One region of the Paenibacillus hubeiensis genome, then DNA from elsewhere that is predicted to be linked to it. Evidence: riboswitches for the same ligand, from Rfam matches in the RefSeq annotation. Region 1 holds a riboswitch; the other holds the start of a gene.
The links. A riboswitch is a leader RNA that binds a small molecule or an ion and turns the genes downstream of it on or off. The one in region 1 is predicted to bind cyclic di-AMP.
Positions count from the first base shown of each region.

Region 2: it holds a riboswitch for cyclic di-AMP, as region 1 does, so the genes downstream of both, RSX24_RS02720 (C40 family peptidase) here and RSX24_RS06300 (hypothetical protein) in region 1, are expected to answer to the same signal.

Region 1 is NZ_JAVYAE020000001.1:1,301,222-1,308,528, reverse strand. It holds gene RSX24_RS06315 (urease accessory protein UreF) at 1-264, opposite strand, end outside; tRNA gene RSX24_RS06310 (tRNA-Leu) at 654-736, shown strand; gene RSX24_RS06305 (glutathione peroxidase) at 938-1,417, opposite strand; cyclic di-AMP (ydaO/yuaA leader) riboswitch at 1,731-1,891, shown strand; gene RSX24_RS06300 (hypothetical protein) at 2,012-2,407, shown strand; gene RSX24_RS06295 (HAD family hydrolase) at 2,630-3,313, shown strand; gene RSX24_RS06290 (Nramp family divalent metal transporter) at 3,420-4,712, opposite strand; gene RSX24_RS06285 (organic hydroperoxide resistance protein) at 5,141-5,560, shown strand; gene RSX24_RS06280 (zinc ribbon domain-containing protein) at 5,738-5,983, shown strand; gene RSX24_RS06275 (hypothetical protein) at 6,146-6,424, shown strand; gene RSX24_RS06270 (thiol-disulfide oxidoreductase DCC family protein) at 6,551-6,973, shown strand; gene RSX24_RS06265 (DUF6612 family protein) at 7,042-7,307, shown strand, end outside.
Region 2 is NZ_JAVYAE020000001.1:598,672-605,978, forward strand. It holds gene RSX24_RS02705 (GNAT family N-acetyltransferase) at 88-915, opposite strand; gene RSX24_RS02710 (alkaline phosphatase family protein) at 1,618-3,225, opposite strand; tRNA gene RSX24_RS02715 (tRNA-Leu) at 3,519-3,603, opposite strand; cyclic di-AMP (ydaO/yuaA leader) riboswitch at 3,934-4,065, shown strand; gene RSX24_RS02720 (C40 family peptidase) at 4,072-4,536, shown strand; gene RSX24_RS02725 (carboxymuconolactone decarboxylase family protein) at 4,661-4,990, opposite strand; gene RSX24_RS02730 (hypothetical protein) at 5,122-5,340, opposite strand; gene RSX24_RS02735 (hypothetical protein) at 5,484-5,813, opposite strand; gene RSX24_RS02740 (xanthine phosphoribosyltransferase) at 5,911-6,492, opposite strand; gene RSX24_RS02745 (YkvI family membrane protein) at 6,692-7,307, shown strand, end outside.

The DNA of each region.
Region 1 (7,307 bases):
TACATGTACGAGTTTGTCGATTAGTGCCAGCCGCCAGGTGTCGTTTTGGTCGGCGGCACTATAGATGCCTTTGATGGCCATCCCTTCAAGGCGGGTGATGCTGGGATGCATCTGACAACGCATGAACGATTCGAGATCAGCGGCATTGCGAATGTTCCCATCCTGGATGTGCGTATCCATGCCGAAGAAATGGGTGAAGCCTCCGACCTGGATAGAGGAATCAAGCAGTTTGACATAATCGAGCAGCTTATTTCCTCGGTTCACCATTTTCGCCTCCTATGTTCGTTTTGTGTCATATAATATGACTTTGTTGCAGGTTTTAAATCACTTATATCGGTAAAAATCCGAATTATATGATATATATATTTACACAAATGTCTGCGTTTTGTCAATGGTAAGCTGTATTTTTGATTTGTGAAATAAAATATGTTATTTTATTATCCTTACCGTGTTAATATTATGTTATGTAATTGTTCGGAATTGCTTCAGAACCGAAAATAAAATGATGGCGAAATGTTCAAATCAGATACCATCTTATGCAATATGATGTTGGAAAATGACGATACATTCGGCACCAAAATTTAATGTTAAAAATAGCTTTACTTTTCCTTTGAAACCCTGTATAATCATTTTTGTTGCCGCTAATACGACATGCGGTCGTGGTGGAATGGCAGACACGCTATCTTGAGGGGGTAGTGGGCGTACGCCCGTGGAGGTTCGAGTCCTCTCGACCGCATTATAATGAAGTAGAACAAAAGAAGCATTCCGATCATCGGAATGCTTCTTTTTTTTGTTTTCTGCAAAAAGGCATAAAAAAGCCGTGCTGCATCACCGATTTTTCGAAAAGCCTTTCCGGGCTGCAACACGGTTCTTCAAGGGGATGACCTTATGAAAAATGAATGCATCGTGACATCAATCCATCTCTGTTGAAATGTTGTTATTGATGCAGCAGCTCCGCAATATCGGCTTCAATCTGATCAGGCGTCGTTTGGGGAGCATAACGTTTGAGCACGCGGCCGTCCCGGTCGACCAGAAATTTAGTGAAATTCCATTTGATGGCCTTCGATCCTAGCAGGCCTGGCGCTTCTTTGGTCAAATGCTGAAAAAGAGGGTGGGCGCTGCTGCCGTTCACGTCGATCTTCTCGAACATCGGGAAGCTGACGCCATAGTTCATCTGGCAAAATTCGGCGATGTCGTCGGAAGAGCCCTTTTCCTGAGCAAACTGGTTGCTTGGAAACCCCAATACTTCGAAATCGCTGTTCTGGAACTTGTCATACAGCTTTTGCAAGCCTTCGTATTGCGGGGTTAGGCCGCATTTGCTCGCAGTGTTGACGATCAGCAGGACCTTGTTGCGGTATTGGGACATTTCGACTTCCTGGCCACGAAGCGTGTTCACTTTGTAATCGTAGATGGACATAATATTCGCCTCCAAATGAGTAGTATCGATGCGGTGATCTTTTTATATCTCTATTATATTTGATGCAATTAATTAATGCAAAATTATAATTGGAATCATTTGGGATGCCAGTGTCTTGTTTCTTCCTTTCCGTTATCATGTGGAATTTCTACCAGAGCGAGAATTAGATAGTTTAAACGAGAAAGGTGGAGATTAGTATATATGTAAGCGATCTCATTAAAGCAAAGTGCCATAAATCCGCCTTTTCGGAGAGCTGCACCGACTTTACACCGACTTGTCAGGGGTGTATGATTCATATCGATAACATGAACGATGTTTTTAATCGCTGAGTTTCCGTTCCGGTCGGAATGGAAAACGGGGGAACCAATCGGATGCGATGCATCTATGGGGTGAATTTTCCGGCTATGCCGGAAATAGGGCGACTCTCGCGCCCGAATCCGTCAGCTAACCTCGTAAGCGTTAAAGGGAGAGGCAACAAGCCGTACGTTATTCGTGGCGAATGTTATTTGTCATGGATTGAAGAAGCGTTCGGGCGGCCTTGGTCCCCCACGCTTCTTTTTTGTTGTCTTTTCACGTCAGAGGGAGGAACGAATAATGGATAACGAGATGGTTTTGGTCACGGCCCCGAATGAAGCAGGGCGCAAATTTGTGAAGCTGTTGATGTACAAAAAGGTACCTTTTGCCGTGCTGACAAACAGTGCGGGCGAAGAACGCAAATTGCGGCGGATCGGCGTAGAGAACGTCATTCGCATGAATACGGCATCGGCGCAAAAGTGGTTTCTGCCGCAGGGAAATGTGGGCAATGTTTTTATTTTTGAGAACAGCCTTAATCTCACCTGCCGCTATCTGCAAATCTGCAGATCGTGGACATCCAAGACGTTGTGCGTCATTACGGAACAGAGCCATCCCAAAGGCATTTATCGCGGTATGGGTGCCGATCGGATCGTGTATTCGATGAATGGAGAGGTCGGATTTCTGCTCAACGGATAAGGGCGGGCTGTTGGTGATTGATCCGATGTTGGGCGGCTGTTATAATTAGCTTAATTATATGTGTGAAAAACCAAGAAGACTCTTTCTGGATACGGGTCTTCTTTTTTTAATGTTGGAAGACGGGCCTGAAAACAGCGACCTTTTGAATGGTAAAAGATTCGCGGGATGAGGCTCGCGTTGATGATTGGGAGGATGCGTTCAAGGTGAGCAAGGAGGAGTAACGTGCCGGATATTGGTGGTATCAAATGGTTGTTTTTTGATGTTGGGGATACGTTGGTGGATGAGTGGGAGCCGGTGGACGACATCATCGGCCAGTTTGTGCGGGAAGCCCGAATGCTCGGGTATCATGTGAACATCGAAAAGGTGCGCGAGATCTTTGTCGAATGTTACAGCAAGTACGAGCAGTGGCCGATGCGGGTAGCTATTCGTACCTTGATCGATCATGAGGAGCACCGGGCACGGATTCAGGAAAAACTGAAGTTCCGGAAGGAGCTGGAGCATCCTTTTGCTGCTGCGGAGCGTGTGCTGCATGCGTTATCCGGCCGTTATCGGATCGGCATCATTGCCAATCAAAGCCTGGGCACGGAAGAGCGGCTTGAAAGGTATGGCTTGCGCAAATACGTGGACGTCCTGGCATGCTCGGCAGAAGAGGGCGTATCCAAACCGGATCCCGGATTATACGCGGTAGCGTTGAAGCAGGCGGAATGCGAGCCTGATGAGGCTGTTATGATTGGGGACCGAATCGATAACGACATCGTTCCGGCAAGCAAACTGGGCATGCGCACTGTACGCATATTGCAAGGTTACGGAAGGTTTCAGCCTGAACGCTCGGCGGACGAGCAGCCGGACTGGACGGTTGAATCGCTGGAGCAGCTGCTGCCGCTGTTTTTGCCTGGCGAGGATTAGGTTTCATTAATAGTTACATTATAATGCTGTGTTCATCCTCCGTTTCATCGAAGAAAAGGCTGATCGTGCAGGCACTCCGGTGCTTGCGACGATCAGCCTTATTTTTTTAGAGGAGTGCGAAAGTCTGGATAATGAGGTACACGTTCAGGACGACGATGATACCAGCAATAAACCAGGATGCTATTTTCAGCCATGATTTGTTGGCAAACTCGCCCATGCTTTTTTTATCGCTCGTAAACATGACCAGCGGGATGACGGCAAACGGCAGCTGCAAAGACAAAATGACCTGGCTCAGAATGAGCAGTTCCTCGGTACCGTGTTCGCCGGCAATGGCGGTAACGATGACGGCCGGGATGATGGCAATAAGCCGTGTAACCAGCCTGCGCAGCCAGGCGGGAATCCGGATGTTCAGGAAACCTTCCATGACGATCTGTCCGGACAGGGTTCCTGTCAGCGTGGAATTCTGGCCGGAAGCAAGCAGGGCAACGCCGAACAGAACGCTTGCGATCGTTGTGCCCAGCAGCGGCGTCAGCAGGTGATAGGCATCGGCGATTTCGGCGACCTGCGTCATGCCTGCACTGTGGAAAACGGCCGCCGACACGATCAAAATGGCGGCATTGATGAACAGGGCCAGCGTCAAAGCGATCGTGGAATCCATGGTGGAGTAACGGATTGCTTCTCTTTTGCCACGGGATGTCTGCTCGATCTGGCGGGTCTGTACGATGGACGAATGCAGATACAGGTTATGGGGCATAACGGTAGCCCCGATGATGCCGATCGCGATGTATAACATGGCTGGGTTTTGCAAAATTTCCGCGCTGGGTACAAAGCCGTGCAGCACTCCGCCCATGTCCGGTTTGGCGAGAAACAGATCGATGCCGAAACAGAGGGCAATGGTGGCCATCAGCACGATGACGAGCGTTTCAAGGGCCCGAAAACCTTTGTTTTGCAAAAGCAGGACCAGCAGCACGTCCACTGCGGTAATGATGACGCCATACAGCATCGGAATGTTAAACAACAGTTTCAGGGCGATGGCCGACCCGATCACTTCGGCGAGATCGGTTGCAGCGATCGCGAGTTCGCATAACAACCACAGCATGATGACTACAGGCATGCTGAACCGTTCGCGGCAAGCCTGGGCAAGGTCGCGTCCGGTAACGATGCCGAGTTTGCCTGCGAGTGCTTGCAGCACAACCGCCATCAGATTCGAAATGAGGATTACCGACAGGAGCGTATACCCGAATTGCGAGCCTCCCGATATGTCGGTCGCCCAGTTGCCGGGGTCCATATATCCGACGGCAACCATGTAACCCGGGCCGACGAAGGCGAGGAATTTTTTCCACCAGGCCGCGTTTTTGGGCACTCTCATGGAACTATGGGCTTCCCCGAGGGAAGGCATCGCGCCTGCTGCTGCAAGCTGTTCGGCTGAAGAGGTGTGGAATGGATTTCTTTTGCTCATGGAATCATCACCTGACTTTTAATGGATTTAATAACGATTATCTATAGTTTCGATGAAATGAAGGTTTGGAATGACGAGAAGCTTATGTCCGAAAAGATATGTCGTTGTTTACATTGTACACCTTCAAATATTTTTGTCTAGTGCAACTTTTGTGTAAAAGGACAATTTTTCTGGGGTGGCGCCAAACAAAAAAGAATGGATAGGAATAGTTGGCGGCTTGCAAAGAAGGCGGGCGGTGTTTCAGACGATAGGTTAACCCATTCGATGCTGTCAGAACCGGAATAGCGATGAATAACGTTTCAAAACGACTCAGCGGTTTAATTGGAACATAAGCGATAATACTAACCATATTAAAGGAGAGATCATCGATGCAGGCTTTATATACGGCAACGGCAACAGTTAAAGGCGGACGCACGGGTTCGGTAGCTTCTTCGGACGGAGTGCTCAAACATGAGCTCGCCATGCCTAAGGAATTGGGCGGATCAGGCGGTGAAGGTACGAATCCGGAGCAGTTGTTTGCAGCAGGTTACGGAGCCTGTTACGAGAGTGCGCTGGCCAATGTGGCCCGTAAGGCAGGAGTGAAGCTTGGGGACGTCGTCGTCACCAGCAACGTTTCGATCGGCAAAGACCCGGAAGACGACGGTTTCAAGCTGGCGGTCCGCCTCGACGTCAATATGGAAGGAATCGAACGCAGCCAAGCGGAGGAGCTGGCTCGCAAAGCGCATGAATTTTGTCCGTATTCCAAGGCGACCCGGGGCAATATCGACGTTGTGTTGAACGTGGTATAACGCTGGGCGAACTTTAACATCGGATCCGAATCGGGGGCTCTGCCGCAATCCGGCAGGGTCCTGTTTTTCAACAATAAGCATTTCATAGCAGGAAATGGCATGATGCATATCGTACTTTTTTACATAAACCCAAACCTGTCTGATCCGACGTCCAGAAAAGAAGAGGGGGAACGCTTGATGAGTATTGAAGAAATGATTGAGCGCCGGTTCGTATGTTCGAAATGTCGGGGGACGGATTGCGACATCAAGGAAGTGTCCATGTCGGGAGCAGGACTCAGCAAAGTGTTCGATATCCAGCACAACCATTATTTGTTCGTCTCTTGTTCTTCCTGCGGTTATGTCGAGGTGTTTGACCCAAGCGTGTTGAAAGGCAAAAAGCAAGGCCAGGTCGGGACGATTCTGGATATTTTGTTCGGGGGTTAATGAGGCTTCCCGTGAAGAGATCCGGTGCGCCCGCGTTTCTGATATGGAGATCCCGGCAATGCGGCATGGCAGGCGAGTTGACATTAAGCTAAAATTTCTTTAATATGTTTGAGTACTGAGAAAGCTAATGCAGGAACAAATTTGAATTGACAGGTGATCTCCATGTCTTATAGACCGAGCATTGCAACATTGCAAATCGCGAGCAAAAACGAAAAAGACGGATTGTACGAGTTTACGATGAAATTGGTGGACGGCACCCATTGCCGCGTGTTCTATTCCCGTACTCCGGAATGGAAATTGACCAACATCAGCCGTCTGCAGAAAACGCCTTGTCCAGTATGCCGCAAAGATTTCATTTGCAAATGCATGGACCAGTATGCAGCAGACCTCCATCAACAAATGATGGATGACCAGTGGGTAGAAAAGGCAATTGCCGAGTAATTGCCGGGCAGATACGAGCGTGGGCGCAAGCCTGCGCTCTTTTTCTATATGAACGGAAGAACATGTACCTTTAAATGCATCGCGAGCGGTGCACAGCTTCTATAATAGCTGGAGGAGGTTGAGGAAATGTCCGAACATGAATCGAAAAAACGACAGGAGCATCCCATCGTGCTTGTGGACGGCGTATGCCACTTTTGTCAGGGAGTCACCAAATGGATCATCAAGCGCGACCCGAAAGGAAAGTACCATTTCGCCTCGCTTCAATCGGATGTGGCCAAAAGATTGCTTGAACAAGGAAGGCTTCCGGTCGATCGCATGGATACATTCGTGCTGATTGAAGACGGGAAGTATTACACGCGTTCTACTGCCGCGCTGAAGCTTGCCAAAGGCCTGAAGTTTCCTTACCCGCTGCTGTATGGATTCGTGATCATACCAAGGCCGCTGCGTGATGCGGTATATGGCGTCATTGCCCGCAATCGGTACCGCTGGTTCGGCAAGGATGAGACGTGCATGCTTCCTTCACCGGACATCAAGGATCGTTTTCTGTGAAATGGGTTTGAAATGAGGAAAGACAGGGTAATGATTGGGGAAATCATACATTTTGGAGGTATAATCATTTGAAGAAATGGACGACAGTACTTATCGGGGCATGGATGGCACTAAGCTTGGCTGCATGCGGAGGTCAGGCGGGAAGCAATGATGCATCAGAAACAGCGGCAAACAACGATCCAACGAGCAATAATGCCGCAGTAAATGAACAGGAAGCGGCGGTTCCTACGTTGGACGAATTGATTGCAAAATCGAGCGAAGCTTCGAAGACATTAAAGAGCTTTTCCTCCGAAGCAAGCATTCAGCAGAACATTAGCGTCGAAGCCGGCGAACA
Region 2 (7,307 bases), 700 kb from region 1:
TATTTATGCTGATACAAGGACGAATCACTATGTTAGCGCCCCAGCAATGAACAAAGATTCAAGAGCGGATATCCCGCAGCTTATCCGTCATTTAGTGAGATCATACCTTAAATTGGCGGCAGCTTCCACTTGCTGAAAGCCTTCCTGAAGGTAGAGGTTCTTGGCTCGTTCATTCTCGGCATTGACGCACAGGATCGCTTGAGAGTACCCTTGTTCAACCGCGAACGCCATTGCCGCTCTAAGGAGAATTCTCCCCAGCCCTTTTCCTTGGTATTCAGGAACAAGCGCAACCGGCCCGATGTTCATGATCGATGCTCCTTGGAATTCATCGTCCGAACCCCGCACGATTCCAACGGGCCGGTCCCCATGATACAGCATCAGCATCCCGCCCTCAAGGTAATCCTCCTCCGCAACCATTTTGGTTACCATGTCCGGTGTTACCGGTGTTTCATTTCCTTTCAGCTTGGCGAAACCCGCGTTTCGGATCTCTGCCCATGCCTCTTCGTCCAATCCCGTACGGAAAGCTTCCAATCGATATCCGTCAGGCACCTCGAAAGTCGGCTTTTCGAGCTGATGATGTACCAGAATAAAGGCATATCGCTCCAGCTTGAAATCCAGCTTTTTCAACGTTTCCATAAATTCGTGATGTACGGTTGGCACAAAAACAAACAGGTGATCCAGCCCTTTCCCATGCTGTATAATCGACTTCAACAATCGGCCGTGTAGAGTGAGATCACTCACTTCGGCGTGAAAAATGCGGAACCGCCCACGCCGCCCTTTGCGGTGATAAGCATCTTTAATGAGCGAAACTGCGCCAACCACTTCCTCCGCCGAATCCAGGGCAATATAGGTCGGATTGTCTTCATGGATGGCAAAGTCGCGCAAGTCCTCTTCGTATAAAAACGAATCATCCACTTCATTACGGTGCTTCCTGCAATATGCTAAAAAGCTCCCCAGAGTTTCCTGGCTCAAAGCTTCAATTCTATGATTGGTCATATGCGCTTCCCCGCCTCTACTTATATTATGAAAAAACTCCAGAGTTTCTCTGGAGTTTTGCTTATGATTTGTGGATGCGGTCGAGAGGACTCGAACCTGCAACAAAGACTAAGATACCGTGTATTAATTACGGGGTCAACCTATTTTTATTGAACAACAAACTCCAAATTGAAGTTACAGGAAGTCAAAGGTTACATTCCCATGAATGAAGAGATCGGACCGTACGCAAAATAATAACCGTTATTCAATAAGTATAACCCTTCAAAAAGGCGGTGAAATGGCATGCAATGGACGCGACTCCTGAATAATCGAGGAATCCTAATGTCGTTATTGGCTGTAGGAGTTGGATTGGCTACCTATGGGGTTACACGGCGGCTAAGATAAAACAGCAGCTACTGGCGTCCGATGATGCCACCTGTTCGAAAAAATGTTCCAGGTACAGCAGCAATAAACACCAAACAACCACCGGTATAAAAGTATACCGGTGGTCTCATGATCAATGCATGAACGCTGCAAAGATCCCTACCAAATCTGCGGGTACCTTGAACGAACTCATCAAAGAATTTGTTTATCAATACGGTCACCAATAATGAAAGAGGGCATTTGAAACGCCTTCTCTTTTCACCTGTTGCTTTTCTGGGCCTTCTTTGTTACGAGATTAAGCAAATAAGCTTTTAAGTCGACCATTCGCAAGTGTTCCGGCTTTTGGTCTGTTCCGCTGATGATCAAGGGAACAAGCGATTCCATTTTGCGAATGGAACCATGACCGCCTCCGCCCTTATGCGCAGGTGAACTGCCGCCCGTCAATTCATATCCCGGTTTTGCCGTGACAACCAAAAATTCGCCTTGGTGTGAACGGAGCGCGCTTGACAAACGTTTCAGAACATCGGGATATTGATCGTAATTCAATGAATGTGTGGCCGTGTTTATGCTTAAATCCAGCACCTCTTGATCCTGTTCGACCGTCCATGATTGGTTGTATGGATCAGTTAGATTACCGCCTGCTTTAAATTTGATCTGTTTGCCTGTTGCCCCCTGAATGGCGTATATCCATTCCTGGTCTTTCCAGGAAACGAAATCGATGCGCGGATCGCTCTTCAATACATTTGCCGTGTCTCTCAGGGATCGATCCGCTTTCAATGAATATACATAGGCCATCGTTTCATTGACGGCGAGCACGATATCCGTATCTTCCGATACGGCTTCACCCGGACGCAAAATGGTGGCATCTCCGAGCAAAGAGGGCAGATCAATGACCGGATTTTGCTTGGCAGGCAAAATCTGTGTCATTCCGCTGTCGCCTGCAATGACAAAAACGGCCTCTTTCAAGGCTTTCTCCGGAGAACCGAATGTTTCCAATACAGATTGAAGCTGCTGATCCAACTTTTTGACTCCACGAAGTCCAGTGGGACCTTTTTTATGCAACTCCCGGTCCAAGTCCGGCAAATAAACAAACAAAAAATCCGGCAATGTATTGGAGTGAATCAAATATTTTACGGCTTCAATAGCGAAGTCATTATGGATGCCCAACCGATTCGTTACACCGTCCGGCAAGTTTTTTATCCCCTGAAACGGATTAGACAACGAACCCAGGGACAACAGGTCCGGCCCTTTCACATGAATCTCTTTCGGTAAAGAAGCAGGACCTTGAATCCAATCGGGTATCGACAACTTATGATCGGACGCCCCCCTGTAAATCAGGCCGTTGATCGAACCAGACTTAAACCCTTGCCGGGCTAAGTCCTCATAGATCGTAGGCAAATCCTTGCTCAAATGACTCCCGTTCAAATGGATCAGCGCATCAGCAAGTACCCGATTCACTCCGAGCCTGAGCACTTCCATCGGTCCGGTTCCATAGTTGATCATTCTCTTGGTTTCCGCAGAGTACCACGTCAGACCTGGCACACGGTGAATGTCCGGATACGCACCGGTAAGCAATGAGCTGTCGATCGTGACGGACATCGTGGGAAAGGAACTGACCAGGTTTTTATAATATTGTCCGTGTTCGATCAGAAATTTTAATGTCGGAAGCTCCTGCTTGCCGATTCCTTGGTCAATCGCCTGAACCATCAAAGAGTCTACCATCAGGAAAATGACTTTCTTCGCATTTTCTCCACTGGCGGAATTTATTCGCATCAAATCCTGTTCTTTGGGTTTCGAGTTCTGGCATCCGATCAGCATGATCGATATAAGGATCACAGGCCACATTCGAATCCCTTTTTTCTTCATAACGGTTCACCCCTTTATGTACATTGTGTCTTGAAATCTAGGGGGTATCCGAGGTTATTTTTTCCATTATGAACATAACCAAGATGACAATTACATCCGTTCCGTGAAAAGTATGGCTGGATTCAGCACAAATACAGCGTCTCGCGGCAAATCTCTCCCGCCGCACTGGACGAAATGATGGCCAATGGCAAGCCGGTACAGCGTGACCGCGTTACACAGGCGTTCCTATAGATGAAAAAAGCTCCTGAATCTCCAAATAAGGAAATTCAAGAGCTTTCTTATGGTTATATTGATGCGGTCGAGAGGACTCGAACCTCCACGGGGGGTTAGCCCACACGGACCTGAACCGTGCGCGTCTGCCAATTCCGCCACGACCGCATATGTGGTATATCTCCGGAAATATCACGGCGACAAGGAAGAATATATCATAGAAACCGAAACTCTGTCAACACATTAACAGCCATGATGAACAGCAAAATGACGCGAAAGGAAATGGATGCTGTAGTCAGGCGACAAACTATTTATTTGTCCATTCCATTAGCTGTTGAAACGGTGGTTACTTTTTTGTAACCGAAAAACGACAGCTTTTTCGCAATTTGAGCATAAAAAATGAGAATTCCGTTAACATGGCGGTGCAGATAACCGTTTCAGAACGATTTGACAATTTCGTATTTATGCAATATCATTTCAAATGGTTACAAAATATTCATTATTCATGTGCCGAGTTTCATTAGTGAAAACGGGGGAACCATACCGGGTGAATTATTCCGATACATAGGAAATATAGGGAACCTTCTACCGAACCCTTAGCTAACTCCGTAGGCATCGAAGGGAGAACATAACATTTTGAAAAAGCTTATCCTGTCCTTATTCGGCGCAGCCGTTTTATTTACTTCCGGTGCAACAGCAACCGAAGCAAGCAGCATCAATACCGTAGTCAACAGCATGACTGGCATTCCGTACAAGTGGGGCGGCACAACAATGGCCGGCTTCGATTGTTCCGGATTTATGAGATACCTGTTTAACAAATACAGCATCGAGCTGCCGCGTACCTCGCAGGCACAAGCCAAGGCTGGCACCGCTGTTTCCAAAGCCAACCTTCGCACAGGCGACCTTGTATTTTTCAATACCACTGGAAAAGGCATCTCTCATACAGGCGTGTATATCGGTGGAGGCAACTTCGCCCATGCTTCAAGCAGCAAAGGCGTCAGCATCACCAAATTGTCCAATCCTTATTTCAGCGACCGCTACGTCACTGCACGCCGTGTAACCGGCGAATTCATGTATAACAAAATGCTTGGAAAAATTTAAACGATACCGCACTTGTTCATCCAGATCACTTGAGAAACATTGTACTCTAACCAAGAATGCCAAAAAAACCAGACAGGGCTCGAGCCTTGTCTGGTCTTTTTGGTGCAAATATGGGCTTATCGGATTAATGCAGCGCCTTCTGAACCCTAAGAGCCCCCTGAGACAGGGCGTGTCCGCCTCCAACGGCTCCGGCGACGGCAACGGCCTCCAGTATTTCCTGATCGGAAGCTCCCTTGGCACGGGCCTCCTGCACGTGGTAGAGCGTGCACACTTCATTATTCGCAAACAATCCGATGCCCAGCGCGATTAATTGTTTCGTTTTGGCGTCGATGGCGCCTGGCTGAAAACACTCGCCCGTAAATTCGTGATAGGACTTGACCACGCCGGGAAGCAAACCTTCCAATTCGCCAATCTGATCCTTGTACGCATGGACTTTATCGTTCATCAGTGTCATGTTGCAATCATCCCCTCACAGATAGGTTCCAGTCACTCACCGACCTTATCCTGTCTCCCGGAGCAGACAACTATGCCCAAACGTCCATGGTAAATCCAGTTAACCTCAGGAATAATCCTGATGGCAGACCGCTACTCCTTCAGCGGGCTTCGACGGGGTTCGCTGAAACGTTGGAAGCTGTAACGGCGATCCAGCTTGACCACTCGCCGATTTTGACGGCGAATGAGAACCTGCTCATCGTCCCACGCAACGACAATGCCTTTCACGTCGTTGGATTCCAACTCGTCGCGCACCACCCTCACTTTTTCTCCCGACAAGCGGAGCGCATTCAATTCTTCATCGCTAATCATGATTCATGGCCTCGACTTTCTATAAAATGATGGTCTGTATCTGTGCTAAACGGCAACGTGCTACAAAAAGAGACCTAAATGAAATTCATTTAGGTCTCGCGTGACTGCTGCCGTGTCATTCCTAAGTGGTTCCCTACTGAAAATTATCGCTGAGCGTGCTCTTTGCTGTCGTTCTTCTCAAACCAGAAATCAAGCACCTTGGCGGACATCACGCGTGATTCCAGGTACTCCACTTGATGCGGCGTAAATTGTTCTTTCCAAGAGAAGGACAACTCTTCGCACAAGCCCACGATCGTCAGCAGCTCTGACCAGGCAACGTAGCGTTTGTACCAGAAAAACTGCGGATGTTCAATCATATAGGGATAAAGGTCATCAAATTCCGTATGTTTACAATCCAGGGCACGTTCAAAATGAACTTTTGATTCAGCCAGCTTATCCATAAAAAACTGTTCTGTTGCCGGTTGGTTTCCCATGGTGTTGCCTCCTCTCCCTAACATAACCCCATTATAAAACAAATGCACGGTCATGCAAAGGTATAGTTAAGAAAAAATGAGTCTTTCCTTCGAATGGTCAACATTCCGAATCGTCAAACTGCACGGTACCGTTCTCCAGGGAACGGATCCGAACCAACGCTTCCACCGGAACGCCCAACTCGCGAATGGTGCGTGCGCCGGCCTGAAAGCATTTTTCCACCACGACTCCGAATCCGACCAGCTCAGCCCCCGAACGCTCTATAATTTTGATGATGCCGCGCGCGGCATCCCCATTGGCAATGATGTCGTCAATGAACAGGATTCGATCATTTTCCCGGATGAACTCGCGGGATACCATTATATCGGTTACGATTCCTTTGGTAAAGGAAGGTACGCGCTCACAGTAGGCGTCTGGGTCAGCCAAAAGCGTTTTTTTGCGCCTTGCGAATACGAGCGGCACGCCAAGTTCGTGCGCTGTGGCAAAAGCGACCGGAATGCCCGACGATTCAACCGTAATGATCCGGGTTACCCCGCTTTCGCGGAAACGTGCTGCAAATTCGCGTCCCATTTCCATCGTCAATTCCGTATCGATCTGATGGTTGAGCAGGGCGTCCAGCTTCAGAACCTGGTCCGAAATAACCACGCCTTCTTCCAAAATCCGTTGTTTCAATACTTCCATGTTTTGACCTCCCAGCCTATCCTATGAGGTAAAAGTATCATACATCCTGCCCATAGTTCAAGCGAAATCGCCCCAGTCTTCATGACGAAGGAAAAAGTTGTCGACTCTACGCGCTTGTCATGACTTTTTCGGGTCAAGCATACCTTGTACCATGGCACCCGCATGTCCAAACTAATTTGGTGCCTGAGAGGGGAAACGCATGAAACAGGCTTTCCGGGTACTGCAGATCGCATTCACATACATCGGAACGGTTGTCGGCGCCGGCTTCGCGACAGGACAGGAAATATTGCAGTTTTTCACCCAGTATGGCAAATGGGCCACCATCACCATCGGTTTATCCACCATACTGTTTGTCTGGCTGGGCACCAAAATGATGCTGATTGCCCACGATACCGAATCCCGCTCCTATGAGGATCTCAACAAGCATTTGTTCGGGCAGCAGGCAGGCAAATGGATTACCTGGGTTACCCTCCTGGTCCTCATTGGCGTCAACAGCGTGATGCTTGCTGGCGCAGGCTCGGTATTCGTGGAGCATCTGGGGATGCATTACCAAACCGGACTACTCATTACGCTGGTCGGTACATACCTTTTGCTTGGACGAGGCATACAAGCGATTCTGCAGATGAACAGCATCGTGGTGCCCATGATGCTTCTGTTGTCGTTGCTCATGATTGTCAGCACCATTCATCATCCAGCCGCCACGCGGTTCATTACGCTGACGACGGATGCTAATCCGGTTAGGGTCTGGCTATCCCCCTTGCTGTATTCGTCATTTAACCTTGCCCTGGCTCAGGCGGTGCTCGTGCCGTTAGGCA